DNA from 2 places in the Agromyces sp. GXS1127 genome. Region 1 is predicted to be linked to the other one. Evidence: predicted binding sites of a transcription regulator. Region 1 holds the regulator's gene; the other holds the start of a gene.

Region 1 (7,751 bases):
CGACGAGACCGTCGGCCTCCATGACGGTGCGCCGGTCGGCGGTGAGCTCGACCTCGGCTCCTGCGCGCTCGAGCGCCTTGACCGCCGAGTGCACGTTGCCGGAGCCGTAGTCGAGGACCGCGACCCGGCGGATCGCGGTCACAGGGCGCCCTTCGTCGAGGGGATGCCGCGCACGAGCGGGTCGAGCGCCTTCGCCTGCCGGAACGCCCGTGCGAACGCCTTGAACTCGGCCTCGGCGATGTGGTGCGGGTCACGGCCGCCGAGCACGGTGACGTGGACCGTGAGCCCGGCGTTGAACGTGATCGCCTCGAAGACGTGCCGGACCATCGAGCCCGTGAAGTGGCCGCCGATGAGGTGGTACTCGAAGCCGTCGGGCTCGCCGGTGTGCACGAGGTACGGGCGACCCGAGATGTCGACGACGGCCTGGGCGAGCGCCTCGTCCAGGGGGACGAGCGCATCGCCGTACCGGGAGATGCCGGTCTTGTCGCCGAGCGCGTCGCGGATGGCGCGCCCGAGCGCGATCCCCACATCCTCCACCGTGTGGTGCACGTCGATCTCGATGTCGCCCTTCGCACGGACGGTCAGGTCGGTGAGCGAGTGCTTGGCGAACGCGGTGAGCAGGTGGTCGTAGAACGGCACGGTCGTCTCGATATCGCTCGTGCCGGTGCCGTCGAGGTCGATCGAGAGGTCGATGCTCGACTCGCTGGTCTCGCGCTGCACGCGTGCGGTGCGCGCGGGCCGTTCGGTGCTCATGGGGTCATCCTATTCGGGGAGGCCGGTGGGGATTCCGGGTCGGATCAGGCGTTCGGGGCCGCCGACGGCGCGAACGACGCCATGGCCTCGAGGAACGCGGTGGTCTCGGCCTCGGTGCCCGCGGTGACGCGCAGGCAACCGGGCAGGCCGATCTCGCGGATCAGGATGCCGCGCTCGAGCAGCGCCTCGAACACGGCGTGCGGGTCGTCGACGCCGCCGAACAGGACGAAGTTCGCGCCGCTGCGATAGGGCCGGAATCCGAGCGCGGCGAGCTCCCGCGTGATCCGCTCGCGCTGCGCGCGGATCTCGCCGACCATCGCGAGCATCTCGTCGGCGTGCGCGAGGGCGCCGAGCGCGGCCGCCTGCGTGAGGGCGGACAGGTGATACGGCAGTCGGACGAGACGCAGGGCGTCGATGACCGCCGGGTCGGCGGCGAGGTAGCCCACTCGCGCGCCGGCGAAGGCGAAGGCCTTGCTCATGGTGCGCGACACCAGGAGCCGGGGTCGCCCTTCGAGCAGGGTCAGCGCGCTCGGCGTGCCGGGGTCGGCGAACTCCTGGTATGCCTCGTCGACGACGACCACGCCGCGCGCGGCGTCGACCACCGCGGCGATGGTCTCGAGCGACAGCGGCGTGCCCGTCGGGTTGTTCGGCGAGCAGAGCAGCACGATGTCGGGATCGTGGCGATCGATCGCGGCGACCGCGGTCTCGGGCGAGAGCTCGAAGTCGGCGTCGCGGTCGGCGGCGATCCACCCGGTGCCCGTGCCCGACGAGAGCAGGCCGTACATCGAGTAGGTCGGACCGAAGCCGAGCGCGGTGCGCCCGGGACCGCCGAACGCCTGCAGCACGTGCTGCAGCACCTCGTTCGACCCGTTGGCCGCCCAGAGCTGCTCGGGAACGAGGCCGTGCCCGAGGTACCGGGCCAGCGCCGTCCGCAGCTGCGTGAACTCGCGGTCCGGATAGCGGTTCAGGCCGATGATGGCGGCGGCGACCCGGGCGACGATGTCGTGCGCCACGTCCTCCGGGATCGGATGCGTGTTCTCGTTGACGTTGAGTGCGACCGGCACGACCTTCTGGGGAGCACCGTACGGGGTCTTGCCGCGAAGGTCATCACGGATGGGCAGGTCGTCGAGACTCGTCACCGATCAATGCTATCCGCGCGCTCCCCGTGTGTCGGCGTGCGGCGGCGACCGGGCGCGCTCACCGGGTCGCGGGGAGCACGAGCTCCTGGCCGGGCTGGACGACGGCGTCGTCGAGGCCGTTCAGGCGCATGATCTCGTAGATCACGTCACGTGGATCGGACGACGGGGCGATCGACTCGGCGATCGCCCAGAGCGTGTCGCCGGCGCCGACCTCGATCGTCTCGAACGCGGCCGCGGCCCGCCCGTCGTCGATACCGGCGACGGCACCGCCCGACGAGAGCACCCCGATGAGCACACCGAGCGCGACGGGAAGGGCGGCGAGGCCGGTGAGGACGACGCGGCCGCGCCGGGTGAGCCTGAGGCGCGTGCGCACGGTCGACGATCCGAACGCGGGCATCGTCTGAGCCGCTCCTGCGGCCCCCATCACCACTGCACTCATTCCGCACCTCCCGAGGCTCCAGCCCCGCATCCGGCCCTCGGCCGGGAGGACCGGATGCGAAGCTGTGTTCCGAATATATCTTCGAACATTCCACGCTGCAAGCACCGGAAGTGGGATTTCCGGACCTGGATATCGCGACACACTCGAACGGATGTTTGTCGGCCGGGTGCGAGACGGATACAGTTTCGAATGTCCGACGACAGTCGAACACCGACCACCGACATCCGGACCACGGCGGTCCCGACGAGAGGCGAGGCACGTGAGCATCGACATCGACCAGGCACGAGGCACGGGTGGCCGGTCCCGTCGGCGCAAGACGCTGAGCCCGAAGCAGGTCGCGATCCTCGAGGTCATCCGCGCGTCCGTCTCCGACCGCGGCTACCCGCCGAGCATGCGCGAGATCGGCGACGCCGTCGGCCTCTCGTCCCTCTCGAGCGTCACCCACCAGCTCAACCAGCTCGAGCTCGCCGGCTACCTCCGACGCGACCCGAATCGCCCGCGCGCACTCGAGATCCTGATCGACGTGCCCGGCTCCGAGCAGCGCCCGGCGTCGGTCGAGCCGGCTCCGGTCGGCGACGCCGCCATGGTCCCGATGGTCGGCCGCATCGCGGCCGGCGTGCCGATCACGGCCGAGCAGCAGGTCGAGGAGGTCTTCCCGCTCCCCCGTCAGCTCGTCGGCAAGGGCGAGCTGTTCATCCTCAAGGTCGTCGGCGACTCCATGATCGACGCCGCGATCTGCGACGGCGACTGGGTCGTCGTCCGATCCCAGAAGACGGCCGAGAACGGCGAGATCGTCGCGGCCATGCTCGACGGCGAGGCGACCGTCAAGGTCTTCCGCCAGCGCGACGGCCACACCTGGCTGCTCCCCCGCAACTCGGCCTTCGAGCCGATCCTCGGCGACGAGTCCGAGGTGCTCGGCAAGGTCGTCGCGGTGCTCCGCACCGTCTGATCGCCGAGCCGGCGAGCCCCGGTGCCGGCCCGCTTCGACCCAGCACACCCGCCGACGACGAGGGCGGATGCCGCGGGCTCACCCCGCGGCATCCGCCCTCGTGCGTCGGATCAGGCGGTCGCGACCGCGACCCCCTCGCGCACCGAGCGCGCCGCCTCGACGATGTTCGCGAGCGACGCGACCGTCTCGTCGTAGCCGCGGGTCTTCAGGCCGCAGTCCGGGTTCACCCAGAGCCGGCCCGCGGGCACGCCGTCGACAGCGCGCTCGAGGAGCGAGCGCACCTCCTCGACGCTCGGCACGCGCGGCGAGTGGATGTCGTAGACGCCGGGACCCACACCGTGGTCGAAGCCGCTCGCGGCCAGGTCGGCCACGACCTCCATGCGGCTGCGCGCCGCCTCGATCGAGGTGACGTCGGCGTCGAGCTCGCGGATCGCGTCGATCACGACGCCGAACTCCGAGTAGCAGAGGTGCGTGTGCACCTGCGTCGCCGGCGCAGCGCCCCCGGTGGCGAGGCGGAACGAGCCGACCGACCAGTCGAGGTACGCGGGCTGGTCGGCGAGCTTCAGCGGCAGCAGCTCGCGGAGCGCCGGCTCGTCGACCTGGATGATCCGGATTCCGGCGGCCTCGAGGTCGCCGATCTCGTCGCGGAGCGCCAGCGCCACCTGCCGGGCGGTGTCGCCGAGGGGCTGGTCGTCGCGCACGAACGACCACGCGAGGATGGTGACGGGCCCGGTCAGCATGCCCTTGACGGGCTTCTCCGAGAGCGACTGCGCGTATGCCGACCACTCCACGGTCATCGGCGCCGGACGCGAGACGTCGCCCCACAGGATCGACGGACGCGTGCAACGCGAGCCGTACGACTGCACCCAGCCGTGCTGCGTGACGGCGAACCCGTCGAGCAGCTCGGCGAAGTACTGCACCATGTCGTTGCGCTCGGGCTCGCCGTGCACGAGCACGTCGAGACCCAGGTCCTCCTGCAGGCGGACGACCCGCTCGATCTCCTCGCGCATGAGGTCGCGGTAGGCGGCATCCGTCAGCTCGCCCTTCACGAGGCGAGCGCGGGCGCGACGGATGTCGGCGGTCTGCGGGAACGAGCCGATCGTGGTGGTCGGCAGCGCCGGGAGCGCGAGGTCCTCCTGGGCGGCGACACGGTCGTCGTACGCGGCGCGCGCGAAGGCGCCCGCGTCGAGTGCGGCGAGCCGGTCCCGCACCTCCGGCACCCGAACACCGGTCGCGGCCGCGCGATCGGCGAGGGCAGCGGATGCCGCGTCGAGGTCGGTCGCGATGGCGTCGCGCCCCTCGGTGACGCCCCGCGCCAGCGTCGCGACCTGGGCGACCTTCTGGTCGGCGAACGCGAGCCAGCTCACCAGCCGCGGGTCGAGCGCGGTCTCGTCGTCGACGTCGTGCGGCACGTGCAGGAGCGAGGTCGAACTCGACACGGCGACCGTGCCGGAGACCGAGCGCAGCGCCTCGGCGCGCGCGAACGCCTGCTCCAGGTCGCCGCGCCAGATGTTGTGGCCGTCGACGACGCCCGCGACGAGCGTCTTCGCGGCGAGCGCCTCCTCCGTCACGGGGTCGAGCCGCTCCGGCAGGTCGCCGCGGACGAGGTCGAACCCGACCGCCTCGACGGGCGTGGCCGCGAGCGCAGGCAGGGCGTCGCCGAGGTCGCCGTACGGGGCGGCGACGAAGATCGCCGGACGCGCCTCGGCCGCGCCGAGGGCGTCGTAGGCGAGCGCGACCGCCTCGAGCACGCGATCGCGCGGCTCGTCGAGGCTCTCGCTCACGAGTCCCGGCTCGTCGAGCTGCACCCACTCGGCGCCGGCCTCGGCGAGCTCGCCGAGGATCGCGCGGTAGACCGGGACGAGGTCGGCGAGGCGGTCGAGCGGACGGAAGCCCTCGGGCGCGCCGTCCGCCGCCTTCGACAGCAGGAGGAACGTGACCGGGCCGACCAGCACCGGACGCGTGACGAACCCGGCCGCGCGCGCCTCGCGCACCTGCGCGACGAGCGCCTCGGCGTGCGCGGCGAACGCGGTGTCCGGCCCGATCTCCGGCACGAGGTAGTGGTAGTTCGAGTCGAACCACTTCGTCATCTCGAGCGGCGCGTCGGCGCCCTCGCCGCGGGCCACCGTGAAGGTGCCGGCGAGGTCGAGGCGTCCGTCGGCGCCCAGCAGCCGCTCGAAGCGGGTCGGGATCGCGCCCACGGCCACGGCCGCGTCGAGGACCTGGTCGTAGTTCGAGAAGCTCTCGGGGATCGCCGAGTCCGTCCGGCCGAGGCCGAGCTCGGCCAGCCGCTCGCGGGTCGCGGCGCGGAGGCCCGCCGCGATGCGTTCGAGCTCGGCGGCGTCGATCCGGCCGGCCCAGAACGCCTCGACGGCGTGCTTGAGCTCGCGGCGGCGCCCGATGCGCGGGTAGCCGAGGATCGTGCCGGTGGGGAAGGCGGGTGCGGTCATCGTTCTCTCGTGTTCCTCTCGGTGCCCGCGTGGGCGGGGGTGTTGGCGAGGCCGAGCCGTTCCAGGACGGCGAGGACGGCCTCGTGACGGTTGAAGGTGTACAGGTGCAGTCCGGGGGCGCCGCCCGCGAGGACGTCGGCGACGAGCTTCGCGGCGTGCGCGACGCCGAGTTCGAACTGGGCGTCCGCGTCGGGCTCGATCTCGAGGTCGATCGCGAGCTCGGCCGGCGCCGGGACGCCCGTGATCTGCTCCAGCCGCGCGAGCCGCGCCGGCGTCGTGACGGGCATGATGCCCGGCAGGATCGGGATGGTCACCCCGCCCGTCCGGGCGCGCTGCACGAACGACAGGTAGTCGTCGGCATGCCAGAACAGCTGCGTGATCGCGAGGTTCGCGCCCGCGACCTCCTTGGCGAGCAGCACGTCGACGTCCTGGTTCGACCCGCGCGAGCGCGGGTGCCCGCTCGGGAAGGCCGCCACGGCGACGCGCTCCGGGCGCGGACGCTCGCGGATGGCCGTGACCCCGGGCATGCCGGGGATGCGCGACCGCCCGAACGGCTCGCGTTCCTCCTGCACCCGGTGGATGAGCTGCACGAGCTCCGCGGCGCTGTGCAGGTCGCCGATCGCGTCCTCCGCGTCGGCGGTACCGGCCGGCGGGTCGCCGCGGAGCGCCAGGAAGCTCGTGACGCCCGCGTCGAGGAACTCCCGCACGAGCCGGTTCGCCTCGGCGTGGCTCGACCCGACGCAGGTGAGGTGCGCCATCGGCTCGACGCCCGTGTGCTCGAGCATGTACCGGAGCACGGTGAGCGAGCGGTCGCGGCTCGATCCGCCCGCGCCGAAGGTCACGGAGATGAACGCGGGGTCGACCTCGGCGAGCCGGTCGATGGTGCGGCCGAGCGCGATCGCCGCCGCGTCGGTCCGCGGCGGGAACAGCTCGAACGAGATCGGCACGCGCGGCCGGGCGGCGGCGCCGTCGGGCTGGGTTCCGGTCATGTCGCTCCAGGTGGCGAGCAGTCCCGGGGGTGGTCGAGTGCACGGCACGCCGCGCCCGACCGGCCGGAACGGCAGGTGGGTCTCGCGGGCGGGTGCCGGGCTCGGCGGTCGCTCCAGGCGGGCGACATCCGGCCGCTCGCCACGATCAGGTGCGACGATACGCTCGGGTGACCGGTTCCGCTCCCGGTGTTACGACGAGTGACCGGTGTGACGGCGAGTGACGCGGGTCGGGCGAGCGGATGCTACGCCAGCGCCTCCGCGCGGAACTCCTCGAGCTGCGCGGCCTGCTCGGGCGACGCGAGCGCCCGGATGCGCGTGCCGTCCTCGACGTACTCGGTCGACAGCACCCGGCCGCCCTCGTGGAGGGCGGAGACGACGTCGCCGCGGTCGTACGGCACGAGCAGGTCGACCTCGACGGCCGGGTCGGGGAGCATGCGGCCGATGGCGGCGAGCACCTCGGCCACGCCCTCGCCCGTGCGCGCCGACGCGAACACGGCGTTCGGCTCGAGGCCCTGCAGGACCAACCGGTCCTCGGGCGCGACCAGGTCGGCCTTGTTGAAGACCACCAGCTCGGGGATGTCGCGGGCGCCCACCTCGCCGATGACGTCGCGCACGGTCGCGATCTGCTGGGCGGGGTCGGGGTGCGCGGCGTCGACGACGTGCACGATCAGGTCGGCGTCGCCGACCTCCTCGAGCGTGGACCGGAACGCCTCGACGAGCTGGTGCGGCAGGTTCCGCACGAAGCCCACGGTGTCGGCGATCGTGTAGACGCGGCCGTCGGCCGTCGTGTTGCGGCGGACGGTCGCGTCGAGCGTGGCGAACAGCGCGTTCTCCACGAGCACGCCCGCACCGGTGATCCGGTTGAGCAGGCTCGACTTGCCCGCGTTCGTGTACCCGGCGATCGCCACCGACGGCACCGCGTTCCGCTTGCGGTTCGCACGCTTGGCGTCACGTGCGGGCTTCATGCCCGCGATCTGCCGACGGAGCTTCGCCATGCGCGAGTGGATGCGGCGTCGGTCGAGCTCGATCTTC
Region 2 (7,751 bases), on a different contig from region 1:
CTCGAACACCCCCTCCCCTTCCCATTCGGGATCCCCTGGAGCTGAACCTGCCTTGGCCAGTGCCTTCGCGGCCCTCTGGCCGACCTCGTTGTTGGTGACGATGATGGACTGGCGGTGCCCGCCGTCGGCCGCATTGAGGCGCATGACTGCTTCCGCCGTTGTACCTGTGCCTGCGAAGAAGTCGAGGACGACAGCGTCCATCCGGCCAGCGGAAGCGATGTTGATCCACCGCGCTAGCACGTCCACGTCCTTGGGGAAGGGGAAGTCCTTGCTGCCGAGAACGGATGAGAGGTAGTTCCCTGCGCTGGTGCGCTTCTTCTCGAACACCGATGTGGGCACCACAGCATCCGACTCGTCGAGGTACGTTTTCCGGTTGATGTAGTCGTTATGGTCCACGCCCCAGTGGATGAGACCGGCATCGATGTCCTCCTGCATGCGCGCCGGGTCGGAGTAGACCCATCCGCGGCTGGGGACCTTGACCGGCAGCTCTGTGTCGGGGTGGAGAACGTCGTAGTCAGGACCTCCCCCGCCCGGCCACGAGATGTCGCGCTTGCGATAGACGCGCCCATCGTCGTCGAAGTCGTAGAAACGGTTGTTGGCCTTAGCAGGATGCCCCACGGGGAGACTGGCGATCCACTGCTTCATAAGGCGTGAGGCTTCGGCTTTGTCTCCTGCCGCGCCTTCCCACGCTTCGGCTGCTGCGGCCGCGATGATGTCGGTCGTTCCGCGGGGCTCACGCCAACGAACGCCACTCTCGTTCAGGCTCTCGACACTTTTGGCGTAGACGAGCATGTAGTCCGCGCCATTCGAGACGAAGCGAGAGTCATTCTTGCGCCCGCCCTGCCAGACGACGTTGGAGATGAAGTTGTTCTCACCGAGCACATCGTCCATCAGCGCACGGAGACGGTGGTGCTCGTTGTCGTCGATGGCGACGATGATCACACCCGTCGGGGTGAGCAGATGACGGGCCAGCTCGAGCCGCTTCTGCATGAAGCTGAGCCACTTCGAGTGGCGGTACGTGTCGGCGTCGCCGACGTAGCGGTCGTTGTAGATCCAACCGCCTGCCCCGGTGTTGTACGGCGGGTCGATGTAGATCACGTCGACCTTCTGGTCATGCGAGTAGCGGAGCGTTTCGAGGGCGTGGTAGTTCTCGCCCTCGATGACGAGATGGTGCGGCTTTTCACCGCCGCGTTCGATCTTGCCCAGGGCTGTGAATCCGGGGTAGACGGGCTCGTCGAACACGCGCGCGACCACAAGATTGGCCAAGGGCGCTTCGCGCGTCTCGTCGTCGTGCCGGAGCGCGGCGATGCCCGCGACGACCTTCGTGACCTCCCAGTAACGGGGATCGGAGTCATCGCGGAACTGCACGCGGACGCCGCGGCGCACGCGAGCGTTAGGGATTCGGATCCCTTCAGGCAGGTGCTCCTCGAAGTTGAGGCCCCACTTCTGTTTGCCAGCGATCTGCCCGATCTCTGAGGCAAGGCGTTCGCGCAGCGACCGGTCCGTCACCTGGTCCAAGAGCACGTCGATACGCCGGCGTTCGTCGGTCATGCAAGTCTCCTCGGGTGCATGAATATGTCCACACCCACATGCACGAGGTCAACGTTATCTCTGCGACGATCGAGACTGATCACTCACCGCTGGGTGACGAGGTGGAAGCCTGAGCTCACGGCCTTCGCGATTACCTTCGAAGGCCGAATCACCCAACCAAGCGTCGGGTGCAGATCCACAGGCGATCGCTACGCCGTGGCGTAGCGTGACCTGGGTTGTCGTCCGCCGACGTCACCGCGAACGGGATCGCCATGGGCACACGCTACGCCTGTGGATCGCCGCCAGTGCTCCTCGGTCGATCGGCGTAGCGTGCCCGCATGGGTGAGGTGCTGAAGCTGCCGATCGAGTTCAGCGAGCCGTGGTTCACGACCGAGCCGCAGCTGCAGAGCTGGGAGCCGCTGCCGCGGCTACTTCCGGTTGAGCGGCGGCCGGTACTCGTCGAGCAGCCGCCCCTCGAGCGCCGCGGCGTCGGCGGCCGAGCTGCAGACGGTCCAGGCGATCGTGCACCCGTCGAGCCAGTCGCGGATTGCGGCCGCCTGAGCGGGCGTCACCTTCTGGCGGTTCTTCCCGCCCGTGACGGTCGTCGGGATCCCGTGCAGAAGCTCGCACACGTTCCGGCGCAGCGATGATCCGCCGAGACTAACGCCGCGGCCGAGGTGCCTGCCCCACACTCGCCGGCGTAGCGACGACGCGGTTCCGAGGTACCTCACCTCGCCGTCGCGGCGCCAGAGGTAGACGCCCGGTTCGATCGGTACGCCCGTTCGAGCGAGCGACGCGACGTTCACAGCAGGCGCGGCAAGGAGCGCTTGCCACTCGGCCGAGAGAGTGGCCGTGTGCTCGCTCATGCCTCTGCCGGCTCGATAAGGGCCGGGCCGTCCTGCCCGACCTTGAACGGGCGCACGGTGTAGACGGCGAGCTGTTCGGCGATCGGGAGCGCGGCCTTAACGGCCTCGTCGACCATCGCCTGGTCGCCCACCAGCGACGGGTCAAGCCACCAGTCCCACAGCTCGCGCGGAAGCGGCACCGGGGAACGGTCGTGGATGCCCACGAGCTCGTCGACGGCATCGGAGGTGAGGATGGTCGCGGTCAGCGTCCACCTCGTCTCGTCGTCGGCGGGCTTCGAGCGGTCGAGCCACCACGAGTAAAGGCCGGCGACGCCAAGCGTTTCGCCGTCCGGGTGGTGGATGAAGTGCGGCACCCTGGCGCCCTTCTCCCCCGTCCACTCGTACCAGCCGTCCATCGGTACGATCGCGCGGTGAGATCTGAGCGGCCCGCGCCAGGTGTTCTTCTCGGCAATGCCCTCGGAGCGGGCATTGAAGGTCGGGAACTTCAACTTGAGCTCCTTGCTCCATGCGGGCACGAGTCCCCACCGTGCCGGCTCGAGGCGGCGGCCGAACGCCTCCGACTCAGGGAGCTTCGCTTCCACGAGCACGGGGATCGTCGCGGTGGGCGGGATGTTGAAGGACGGCCGCCAGTTGGTGAAGTCGCCTTCGAATGCGCCGATCGCGGCCGCGAGATCCGCGGGCCTCTCATTGAGTGTGAACCGACCGCACATGCTGCGAGGCTATCCCGCGGCGCCGACGCCGCACGGTCTATGGGCGCGGGGCCCGGGTGGTGTGGCGTAGCACCGCCGCGAGCTCGGCCGCGAGCTCTTCGGCGCGCGCCGGCCACTCGGCGGCCGTGATGATCCCGGCGGCACGGTCGTAGTCGAACCGCTGCAGCAGGTCGAGTGCCTCGTCGACTCTCTCGTGCGGGACGTGCACGCCGGGCCGCCACGCCGCCATCGCTGGATACTCAGTCATCTCGCCGTACCTTAGACCGCTTTGGCGATCGCGAGTTCGTTCCAGTGCGTCGTGTAGCGGGGCGACAGCTGCTCGCGGCGCATCTTCCACACTGGCCCGCCTTTCAGGCCGGCCATGCCGACACCGATGATGCCCTTGCCCTGCTCCCGGTTCACCTGGTCGAGCAGCTGCCCGAGGTTGCGCTGCTCGAACGCGGGCACGAACGGGTCGAGCATTGCGTGACTGGCCTTCGGGGTGAGGTCGATGAGCACGAGGCCGGCGCGCACGTACCAGGCGCCGTCGACGAGCTCGTGCTCGAGCGCGGCGATCGCCGCCTTGGTCAGCGTGATCGGGTCGTCTGCCGGCACCGGCAGTCGCACCGATCGGTGGTGCGACACGTAGGGGCGGGGGCTGTGCATGCTCGTCGCGGCGAATACCTGCAGCTGCTTCGCGACCGAACCCTGCTTCCGGAGCCGGCGGCTCGCCTGCTGGGCATAGATCGAGAGGGCCTGGCGCATCTCGGAGGCGGTCTTAACCGGCTGGCCAAACATGCGCGAGTAGATCAGCTGGTCCTTCGCGGCCCGTTCCGACTCGAACGGGATGCACGGTGTACCGCGCAGCTCGTAGACGGTGCGCTGAAGCACGACGCTGCATTTCTTGCGGATGAGCCTGGGGTCGGAGTCGCGGAGCTCGCGGGCGGTGTGCACGTCGAGCTCGGCGAGCCGCTTCTTGGTGCGGCCGGCGACGCCCCAGAGCTCGTCGACCTCGAGGGAGTCGAGGATCCTGGTCTGCTGCTCGTCGGGGTAGACGTCCCAGTGCACCACTCCCCCGAGGTGCTTGTGCTTCTTCGCGCCCTTGTTCGCGACCTTCGCGAGCGTCTTGCTCGACGCGATTCCGACGCACACCGGCAGGCCGATGTGCTGTCGCACTTCGGCGCGGATCCGGCGGCCGAGCTCGGTGAGCTCGTCGACGTCGCCGGCGAGCCCGATGAAGCTCTCGTCGATCGAGTAGACCTCCTGCCATGCGCTGTAGCGAGCGAGCAGCAGCATCACGCGCGCCGACAGGTCCCCGTAGAGCTCGTAGTTACTCGAGCGGTGCCAGAGGCCCCAGTGCGGCGCTTGGGCGGCGAGCTGGAACCATGGGGTTCCCATCTCGATCCCGAGTGCCTTTGCCTCGTCGCTGCGGGCGACGACGCATCCGTCGTTGTTGCTGAGCACGACGCCGGGTCGGCCGACGAGACGCGGGTCGAATACCCGCTCGCAGCTGACGTAGAAGCTGTTCACGTCGACAAGCGCGATGCGCCGCGGCCCCCGCCTAGACATGTTGGTGATGGATGTTCGCCGTCACCACTCCCCAAATCGAGACCTCCGAGCCCTCGGCAATCTCGATATCCGGGTAGGCCGGATTCTCGGCGCAGAGCATGAGCCGGCCCTGTCTCGAGTCGAGCCGCTTCAGCGTGAGCTCGGCGTCGACGACAGCGACGACGACGTGCCCTGGCCGGGGGTCGATCGCGCGGTCGACCAGGATCTCGTCACCGTCGTAGATCCCGGCACCGATCATCGAGTCACCGGACACGCGCACGATGAACGTGCTGACCGGATCCTTGATGAGGTGTTCGTTGAGGTCGACGGGCCCGCCGTAGTAGTCCTGCGCCGGCGACGGGAACCCGGCCGGCACGGCGACGGGTGCCGCGTGTGCGAGCAGGCGCCGCGCCTCAGCGGCCCCGACCGGCGCTAGGACAGCGAGCATGGAACCCCCTGCCTACTTCGAACGTATGTTCGAATTGTAGGCACGCCTCTCCCCCGCCGGCGAACTTGATTTTGCTGCTCCGTCGTGCTTCAGCCGGACCGCTTCCGGGGTGGGCTAATTGCCCCATCCACGCGTCACGGAGCCGAAAGCGATCGGGTGCTGTGACAGACCGCCGCGAACCCCGCCTCTTCTGGGTGCAACGAGTTGTGTCCCGAAGCCAGGCCAGGTCGCACTTGGAGTAATCAGGCAGATCCGTTTCAGCGGCGCAGTACGAAGTGGGCCCAGCGGACGAAGGGAGGCACGATGACCGGGCAGCAGTGCGGCCGGCACGTCGCACTTCCACGTCGTCGCGCTGCCCGCCGTCGACGGCGTCGAGTGATCGGCCGAGCCGTCGCCTGGCTCGCGAGCTCGACCGGCGCCAGCATCATCGGCGAGTTCGTCGGCGCGTGGCTCGGTATCGCCCCGAACTGAGAGAGGGGCGGCTAATGCTGCCCCTCTCTCAGTCGACCTGCAGCGTTAGCGGCTGCGGCCGCGCTGCTTCTCGCGGTCGCCGCCCGGGCGCGACTTGCGCGCCTTCGGGCTCTTCCCGCCGGCGCGACGTACCGCCTCGCGGGGGTGCTTCGCATTGTCAGAGTCGGCCTGTCGCCAGGCGTTGATCGCCTCGGCGTTTGCCTTGCCGTCGAGCGATGCGGCGTGCTCGTCGCGACGCTCAGCTGAGTCCCATTCGACCTCGGCGCCCTCGCGTGCGTCTGCCGCTTCGGCCGGCGACGTCTGGGTGTCCCGATCGCGGTCGGCGGCCGCGTCGACGCGATCGGCGTGCTCGAGCAAACGAGCCGCCTCGGCGCGCTCTTCGTCCGCGCGGGAACGCTCGGAGTTGGCGAGGTTCCGGTCGGCTTCCACGCGGGCCAGGGTCTCGCGCACGGCGGCCGGGTCGGCGCCAGTGCGGTCGATGTCGACGCCGTAACGAGCCTGCACCTCGTCGCGGATCCGCTCGCTCGCTCGTCGTGCTTCGTCGTCGTGCTCCGACCAGGTGGTGGCCGACTCGTAGGCGCGGGCGATGTTCTCCGTGCCGGCACGATCCCACCACGACGCTTCATGCACGGGCGCGAGCTCGGCACGCGCCGCGGCGCGCTCGGCGTCGAACCGTGCCTGCAGCTCGCGGGCCTCCTGGAGGCTGCGAGCTTCGGCGCGGCGGAGTGCTTCTTCACGCATCCGGGCCAGCTGCTCGCCCAGTCTGCCGGCGACCGCGAGTGAGGTGCGCAGCGCGCCCTCAAGCGCTTCTTCGATTCCGTCGCTGTCGCTCATGACGGCCCCCTTCTATCTCTCGTGTCCGCCGCGTTCGGTCGGCGTGACGTTGGTGTGCGGCCGCTGCGGGTCGAGCGGCTGACGCACGGGCGAGCCGGGCGCCCGCATGGGCGTCTGACCGGCCTGTGCGATGCGCGCCGCCTCGGCCGCACGCGGGTCGGCCGGTGCGCTCGTGATCGCGCCTTGCAGTTGCGGCAGGCGCTCGCGCACGGCGTCGAGCTTGGCGCCGAGCACGTCGCGGATGCGTGCCGCTTCGAGCGCGTCGGTCGATGCCTGGTACATGCCGTGGAGGGCCTGCGCGGTCTTCATGATCTGCCGGAACAGCAGCGCCTCGGCGGCGGTTCCCTGACCGCCCTTCGCGGCCATCGCGAACAGCATGGCGGCGCCAGCCGCCGATGCCATGCCGGACGGTCGCGGCCGCACCTGGTGGGCGCGGATCTGTGCACTTCGAGCGAGCGCACGCGAGGCATCCGCGAGCGGGCCCGGCGTTGGCTCGAGCCGTTCCGACCATGCGGCGAACGCGGCGCTCGTCTCCTTCGCCACGATCGCCCACGTCGCGCGATCGTCGACGGGGATGCTGCGCAGCTGCTCACGCAGAGCGATGACCTGCTGAGTGTGCTCGTGCCACACATCCGGCGTCGGCGCCTGCGTCTCGCGGCCCGGGTGCTGCGCCGTGTACTTCATCGGATTGCGCCACGTCGCCCGCCACTCGTCGACGGCGTGTTGCGCGCTCGTCACGTTGTCGGGCCATCCCTCCCGCAGTCGCGTGAGGGTGAGGTCGCGTGCGAGTCGGCCGCCGCCGTACCAGACGATCGGGACGCCCGGCTGGGGTCGCAGTGCGACGCTGTAGCCGGTCACCACGTCGTCGCGTCCGTTCGCGAAACGCGGGCGGACGATGAAGCCGCCCTGGTGCAGCCGGCGCACAAACTCGCCCTCGTCGAGCGACGCGCCGGCGGCCGCGCGGACGGCGCGTTCAAGTCGCACGGAAGCGACTTCGGCAGCGCCCATCCGCCCGGCGGTGGCGCGCTCGGCGGGCTTCTCGCCGCGCTCTCCGATACCGGCGCCGCGCGACCGCAGCACAGTCAGGCCGTACCGCTTCTCGAGCTCACCGGCGACCTTCTGTGCACGTGAGTAGTCGTTGTGAATCGACGCCTTTGTGCCGTCTTCGCGCACGAGGTTGACGGCGATGTGGATGTGATCGTTGCCGGCCTTCGAGAGGCCGTGGCGCACCGCGACCCATCGACAGTCGGCCTTGCCACTGGTCGCGGTGAAGCCCATCTCATCCACGAAGTCTTGAGCGATCGCCGCCCACTGCTCGTCGCTCAGCTGACCGTCCTCGGCCTTGATCGCAAGCGAGCAATGCCA

Evidence for each region. The regulator LexA, encoded in region 1, represses DNA repair genes until DNA is damaged. The targets are predictions, from matches to a motif close to TCGAACANNTGTTCGA.
Region 2: the regulator LexA is predicted to act here: its motif matches at 5,099-5,114, upstream of ACQ393_RS17280 (LexA family protein).

The regions. Positions count from the first base shown of each region.
Region 1 covers NZ_JBOCIG010000003.1:503,766-511,516, reverse strand. Annotated here, with positions in the region: gene hisH (imidazole glycerol phosphate synthase subunit HisH) at 1-142, opposite strand, end outside; gene hisB (imidazoleglycerol-phosphate dehydratase HisB) at 139-753, opposite strand; gene ACQ393_RS07850 (histidinol-phosphate transaminase) at 798-1,892, opposite strand; gene ACQ393_RS07845 (LysM peptidoglycan-binding domain-containing protein) at 1,951-2,289, opposite strand; gene lexA (transcriptional repressor LexA) at 2,603-3,280, shown strand; gene metE (5-methyltetrahydropteroyltriglutamate--homocysteine S-methyltransferase) at 3,391-5,730, opposite strand; gene ACQ393_RS07830 (methylenetetrahydrofolate reductase) at 5,727-6,719, opposite strand; gene hflX (GTPase HflX) at 6,962-7,751, opposite strand, start outside.
Region 2 covers NZ_JBOCIG010000012.1:20,453-28,203, forward strand. Annotated here, with positions in the region: gene ACQ393_RS17255 (site-specific DNA-methyltransferase) at 1-1,551, opposite strand, end outside; gene ACQ393_RS17260 (GIY-YIG nuclease family protein) at 1,959-2,396, opposite strand; gene ACQ393_RS17265 (SOS response-associated peptidase) at 2,393-3,106, opposite strand; gene ACQ393_RS17270 (hypothetical protein) at 3,144-3,353, opposite strand; gene ACQ393_RS17275 (Y-family DNA polymerase) at 3,365-4,615, opposite strand; gene ACQ393_RS17280 (LexA family protein) at 4,647-5,081, opposite strand; gene ACQ393_RS17285 (hypothetical protein) at 5,385-5,552, shown strand; gene ACQ393_RS17290 (hypothetical protein) at 5,598-6,386, opposite strand; gene ACQ393_RS17295 (relaxase/mobilization nuclease domain-containing protein) at 6,399-7,751, opposite strand, start outside.